Regions from separate parts of the Collimonas sp. PA-H2 genome, predicted to be linked through region 1. Evidence: predicted binding sites of a transcription regulator. Region 1 holds the regulator's gene; the other holds the start of a gene.

Region 1 (3,411 bases):
ATAAGCGTCTTGCTGCACTGCCAGAAAAAGGACGTAAAAAAAGCCGGGAAAAACCGGCTTTTTTTACTGCAATGATTTTTTTGCCAACAACGTATTAAACGTGTTCGCCGATCACTGCGATGACGATGTCAACAACGACGTCAGTGTGCAGAGCAACTGCAACAGGATGTTCGCCAGTCGTCTTCAGCGGGCCGTTCGGCAGGCGAACTTGTGCTTTTTCAACTGCGAAACCTTGCTTGGTCAGCGCTTCAGCGATGTCGAAGTTGGTCACGGAACCGAACAGACGGCCGTCAACGCCCGATTTTTGCGAGATCTGAACAGTCAGGCCGCTCAGTTTTTCGCCCTGGCCTTGAGCCACAGCCAGCTTGGCTGCTGCCGCTGTTTCCAGGTCAGCGCGCTTCGCTTCGAATTCAGCGATAGCAGTTGTGGTAGCACGACGTGCCATACGTTGCGGGATCAGGAAGTTACGCGCGTAACCGTCCTTGACGCGAACAACTTCGCCCAGATTGCCGAGATTAACGACTTTTTCCAACAGAATAACTTGCATATTTTTCTCCTATTTCAAGTCGTCAATTAAGCGTTGTGCAGATCGGTGTATGGCAGCAGCGCCAGGAAACGTGCGCGCTTGATCGCAGTGTCCACTTGACGTTGATAGATTGCCTTGGTGCCGGTCAGACGTGCTGGCATGATCTTGCCGTTTTCCTGAACAAAATCCTTGAGCGTGTCGACATCCTTGTAATCAACGCTGGCAACGTGTGCAGCGGTGAAACGGCAGAATTTCTTGCGCTTGAACAGCGGGTTTTGTTGTTGACGCTTGTTTTTCAGTTTGCTTTTATCGAACTTTTTACCGAATGCCATTTTTGGCTCCTGTATCTAAAATAATTAATCTGCAATTTCCGCTATGTTCTCTAGGAACCATCTGCTTCCATTGCAGCGAAATCCGTGATGTGAAATACCAGACTCCTGCCGTTGCGACTCTTGCGCGCCATAAAACCGGTAAACCAGAAGGTGCCTCCCAATGGCGCCTGACTGAATCTTCCTGAAATCTCGCCGACGGCTAGCGCGGCGATTTCAAATTCGATCAAACGCTTTATTCCTGCTTCAATCGGCTCCGAACGGTGCTGCAGGTTTGCAGATACGATCGGAATGCCTGCCGGTGTATAACGTATGACTTCACGTTCGGCAATTTCGGCAACCAGCTGAAACACGTTATTGGCTTGGCTCACTCCTGATGGACTCGATGGCTATAAGAATGCTGGCGGGGAAGATAAATCAGGCTGCCGGCGCTTCAGTGCGATGGCTCTTGGCAGCATCTTCCTTCTGCACAGCCTTCATCATTGGCGAAGGACCTGTTTCGGCCTTCTTCAGCTTGACGGTCAGATGACGCAATACCGCATCATTGAACTTGAAGCCGGTTTCGATTTCAGCCAGAGTTTCGCTGTCGCACTCGATGTTCAGGCAGACGTAATGCGCTTTTGCCAGTTTCTGGATCAGGTATGCCAGTTGACGGCGGCCCCAGTCTTCCACGCGATGTACAGTGCCGCCACGTGTAGTGACGATACCTTTGTAGCGTTCGATCATTGCAGGCACTTGCTCGCTTTGATCTGGATGGACGATAAATACGATTTCATAATGACGCATGTAAGCTCCTTTTGGACTGATTGAAGAATCGCCCACCTCGGCGTCAAGACGAGTGTGGGAAGAGGAAAACCAGCAATAGTACGCGCAATTGCAACAAAACTCAATGCTTTCAGGCGCCTGCGGCCACCTAAGCATAAGTAAGTGGCTAAATCGCATCAATTTATCTTGCATTTGCACAAATACTGTACAAAAATACAGACTGTTGATATACACAGCACAAATGCAGCGCAACGCGCTTATGCCCTTCTTGTCGCTTTGTGCTTCTATCTGAATTGGATAGCCTCGGCTGTCAAACCTTGCCTTCAAACACTTATGATTAAACTGACCGCCCGCCAACAGCAAATCCTCGACCTGATCAGGGACGCCATCGAAAACACCGGCTTCCCGCCGACGCGCGCGGAAATCGCGACCGAACTCGGCTTCCGTTCGGCGAATGCGGCAGAAGAACATTTGCAGGCGCTGGCGCGCAAGGGCGCCATCGTGATCGCCCCCGGCACCTCGCGCGGCATCCGCCTGACGGAAACCACGCTGCGCAGCCAGGGCACGCAACTGGCGCTGCCCCACCCGGCCCTGATGCAGCTCAGCCTGCCGCTGGTCGGCCGCGTCGCCGCCGGCTCGCCTATCCTGGCGCAGGAGCACATCCAGGCCAGCTACAACGTCGACCCTGCCCTGTTCAGCGCCAAGCCGGACTATCTGCTGAAGGTTCGCGGCATGTCGATGCGCGACGCCGGCATCCTGGATGGCGACTTGCTGGCGGTAAAGAAAGCCGACAGCGCAAGAAATGGCCAGATCGTCGTGGCCCGGCTCGGCGACGATGTCACCGTCAAGCGCTATCAGAAAACCGGCTCGGTAATCCAGCTGCTTCCCGAAAACCCGGATTTTGAACCTATTGTTGTCAACGCCCAGGAAGACTTCGCCCTGGAAGGCCTTGCGGTCGGCCTGCTGCGTAGCTGGAACTAAGGAGCAACAAAAAAACACGGCCGGACCTGCCGCAGCGGCAGGCCCCAGTCCGGCGTCAGGAGCGGTCGAGCCGGCGCCGCTTGGTCAGTATCTGACTGGCGATGCCGCGTAGGATATTGACCTCTTCGGTTTCCAGCTGAGCCCGTGAAAACAGCCGTTTCAGGCGCGGCATCAATTTTTTCGGGCTGGCGGGATCGAGGAATTCAATTTCGATCAAAGCCTGCTCCAGATGCGCAAACATGCCGTCGATGTCGGTCAGGCTGGCGGCATTGCCCTGGAAACCGATCTCGCCGGCCCCTGCGGGTGACAAATCCTCGCCGGCGGCAACCCGGCATTCATAGGCCAGCACTTGCACCGCTTGCGCCAGATTCAGCGACGAGTATTCTGGATTGGCAGGAATATTCAGCAAGACATTGCACTTCTCCACTACTTCGTTGGGCAAGCCGTAACGCTCGCTGCCAAACAATACCGCGGCATTGAGGCTGACATCGCCTGCAAGCTGCGCCGCCAACGCGCGCGGCGCAGTCAAGGGCGGCGAGAATTCGCGCAAGCGGGCGCTCAGGGCGGCGGCGAAATTGCACCCCTCCAAGGCCTGCTCAACGCTGTCGACGATTCGCGCCGAAGCCAGGATATCCTGTGCGCCGCTGGCGAACGCCACGGCTTCTTCGCGCTGCAGGACGTCAGGAAAACGCGGATTGACCAGGACCAGCTCGGAAAACCCCATGGTTTTGATCGCGCGGGCGGCAGCGCCGACATTGCCGGGACTGCTGGTTTCGACCAGCACGAAGCGCAGCCGCTGAAAAAGAGACG
Region 2 (3,411 bases), 1.6 Mb from region 1:
CGCCTTGACTGAAGGTCGTCGGACCGCCGGTTTCGACGCCGCTGCCGCGTAACTCCTCCATGAAATTACGCATCGTCAGGTGCTGCTGGATGTTGTCCTTGGTGTAAAACTCACCCCGTGGATTCAGTGCTTTGCCGCCTTTTGCCAGAACATCGGCCGCCAGCGGAATATCCGCGGTGATGACCAGGTCTCCGGCTTGTAATAATCGAACAATTTCATTGTCGGCGACATCAAAGCCGGCCGGCACCTGTACGGCCTTGACGAAACGCGAAGGCGGCACGCGCAATAATTTGTTGGCCACCAGCGTCACCGTGATCTGCAAGCGCTCGGCTACCCGGTACAGGATTTCCTTGATAACGTTTGGACAAGCATCGCCGTCAACCCAGATCTGCATGGCGGCGGGCGCCGGCGTTGCTCCACCGGTGATTGAGGGGATATTAATTTTGTCCCCACAACTCGCCGTTCGGTCCGGTTCTCGGCGCACTGACGCCAAAATGCGTATAAGCCGCCGGTGTGGCAATACGGCCGCGCGGCGTCCGTTGCAAATATCCTTGCTGGATCAGATACGGCTCCAGCACGTCTTCGATAGTGTCGCGTTCTTCGCCGATCGCCGCCGCCAGGTTGTCCAGGCCGACCGGACCGCCACCGAACTTGAACAGCACCGCTTCCAGCAGTTTCCTGTCCATGACGTCGAAACCGACCGGATCGACGTCCAGCATGACCAGCGCGGCATCCGCCATCGCCTTGGTGATTTCGCCATTGCCTTTGACCTCTGCATAATCGCGCACGCGGCGCAGCAGCCGATTGGCGATACGCGGCGTGCCGCGGCTGCGCTTGGCGATCTCGAAAGCGCCATCGTCCATGATGGGCGCGCCCAGCAGAGAGGCGCTGCGGGTGACGATCTTGCCCAGCTGCTGCGGTGTATAAAATTCGAGGCGGGCGACGATCCCGAAACGGTCGCGCAAGGGATTGGTCAGCATCCCGGCCCGCGTGGTCGCACCCACCAGGGTGAAAGGCTGAAGGTCGAGGCGCACCGAGCGCGCGGCGGGACCTTCGCCGATCATGATATCTATCTGATAATCTTCCAGCGCCGGGTACAGGATTTCTTCAACGACCGGCGACAAACGATGAATCTCGTCGATGAACAGGACATCGTTGGCTTCCAGGTTGGTCAGCAGCGCCGCCAGGTCGCCGGCGCGCTCCAGCACCGGACCGGAAGTCTGGCGCAGATTGACGCCCATTTCACGCGCGATAATGTGCGCCAGCGTAGTCTTGCCCAGACCCGGAGGGCCAAACAACAAAGTGTGATCGAGCGCCTCGCGCCTTTGGCGCGCGGCGGTGATGAATATCTGCAGCTGATCGCGTATCTTTTCCTGGCCGACGTACTCGTCCAGCTGCTTCGGCCGCAAGGCGCGTTCGATCGCCTCTTCGTTCGGCGATGCCGGCGTGGCGGAAATGATGCGCTGTTCGGTGAAATCGTCGGTTTGGATACTCATGTTCGGATTGTAGCCAGTGTGCGGCGATTAAATATATAAAAAAACCACGCTACGCCAATAAAAGACAAATCATCCTGCTTTGTGCCGCCACCCTACAGCTTGGAGAGCGCTTTCAATGCCAGTTTGATACCTTCCGACACGGTAGCCTCGGGCGGCAGCTGCTTGAGCGCCAGCATGGCTTCCTTGTCCGAATAGCCGAGCGCGATCAGGGCATTCAGAATATCGCCGCTGGCATCGCTGCCATGAGGGCTGCCGATCGGTCCCAGATCCGCGCCCAGCTTGCCTTTCAGCTCCAGCAGCAAGCGCTCCGCGGTTTTCTTGCCGATGCCGGGCACTTTGGTCAGCCGTCCGGCTTCCTGCAAGGTGACGGCCTGGGCCAGATCCTGCACTGACATACCGGACAGGATCGAAAGCGCAGTACGGGCGCCGACGCCGCTGATCTTGATCAACTGCTTGAAGACGTTGCGTTCTTCGGCTGTGCCAAAACCGTACAGCACATGAGCATCTTCGCGTATCGCCAGATGCGTCAGCAAGGCGATTTTTTCGCCGAGTCCCGGCAGATTATAGAAAGTGCTCATCGGCACCCCAACCTCGTAACCGACGCCGTTGCAGTCGATCAGCAGTTGGGGTGGATTTTTTTCGAGCAGAATGCCTGAAAGACGACCTATCATCGCGGTATGGCCTTAATGTGAATCAATGAATCATACAGGACAACTGGTTAAAAACACAGTAGTTTTCTTGCGGGAATGCGGAAATTGCAGGAAATGAAGAGAAACGCATAATTTCCGCGCAAAGCAAAAACCCTCTGCAAGGTAAGTTGCAGAGGGTTTTTTAATAAAAGCCTGACGATGACCTACTTTCACACTGGTTGCAGCACTATCATCGGCGCAAATTCGTTTCACGGTCCTGTTCGGGATGGGAAGGGGTGGTACCAAATCGCTATGGTCATCAGGCATAACTTGTAACCGCTGCTTGTTCTCCAGTAGGAGCAACAAACAACGCAATCTAGAAGAAGTAGTTTTTTATACCGAGCTCACTAGGGTGAGTGAGCCCGGTTGGGTATGAATGTCCAAACGGTGTTGCTATCTTTGATGGATAGTCACCTAGGCAAACAAAAAAGCTCATCATATAACCTGCTAAGGTTATAGGGACAAGCCTCACGGGCAATTAGTATCAGTTAGCTTAACGTATTACTACGCTTCCACACCTGACCTATCAACGTCCTGGTCTCGAACGACCCTTTAGGGGAATCTAGTTCCCGGGAAATATCATCTTAAGGCAAGTTTCCCGCTTAGATGCTTTCAGCGGTTATCTCTTCCGAACTTAGCTACCCGGCAATGCCACTGGCGTGACAACCGGTACACCAGAGGTTCGTCCACTCCGGTCCTCTCGTACTAGGAGCAGCCCCCTTCAAATTTCCAACGCCCACGGCAGATAGGGACCAAACTGTCTCACGACGTTTTAAACCCAGCTCACGTACCACTTTAAATGGCGAACAGCCATACCCTTGGGACCGGCTACAGCCCCAGGATGTGATGAGCCGACATCGAGGTGCCAAACTCCCCCGTCGATATGAACTCTTGGGAGGAATCAGCCTGTTATCCCCAGAGTACCTTTTATCCGTTGAGCGATGGCCCTTCCATACAGAACCACCGGATCACTATGTCCTACTTTCGTACCTGCTCGACTTGTCAGTCTCGCAGTTAAGCACGCTTATGCCATTGCACTATTAGCACGATGTCCGACCGTACCTAGCGTACCTTCGAACTCCTCCGTTACACTTTGGGAGGAGACCGCCCCAGTCAAACTGCCTACCATGCACTGTCCCCGATCCGGATAACGGACCAAGGTTAGAACCTCAAACAAACCAGGGTGGTATTTCAAGGTTGGCTCCACGAGAACTAGCGTCCCCGCT

The links. Region 1 encodes LexA, which represses DNA repair genes until DNA is damaged. Its sites were predicted from a motif close to ACTGTATNNNNATACAGT; they were not measured.
Region 2: the regulator LexA is predicted to act here: its motif matches at 2,210-2,227, upstream of ruvA (Holliday junction branch migration protein RuvA).

Annotation. Positions count from the first base shown of each region.
Region 1 is NZ_PDBX01000001.1:4,866,148-4,869,558, reverse strand. It holds gene BCF11_RS28530 (hypothetical protein) at 1-98, shown strand, start outside; gene rplI (50S ribosomal protein L9) at 95-547, opposite strand; gene rpsR (30S ribosomal protein S18) at 574-858, opposite strand; gene priB (primosomal replication protein N) at 909-1,226, opposite strand; gene rpsF (30S ribosomal protein S6) at 1,273-1,641, opposite strand; gene lexA (transcriptional repressor LexA) at 1,954-2,601, shown strand; gene BCF11_RS22315 (RNA methyltransferase) at 2,657-3,411, opposite strand, start outside.
Region 2 is NZ_PDBX01000001.1:3,253,737-3,257,147, reverse strand. It holds gene BCF11_RS14935 (YaiI/YqxD family protein) at 1-394, opposite strand, end outside; gene ruvB (Holliday junction branch migration DNA helicase RuvB) at 438-1,496, opposite strand; gene ruvA (Holliday junction branch migration protein RuvA) at 1,589-2,167, opposite strand; rRNA gene rrf (5S ribosomal RNA) at 2,337-2,449, opposite strand; rRNA gene BCF11_RS14915 (23S ribosomal RNA) at 2,643-3,411, opposite strand, start outside.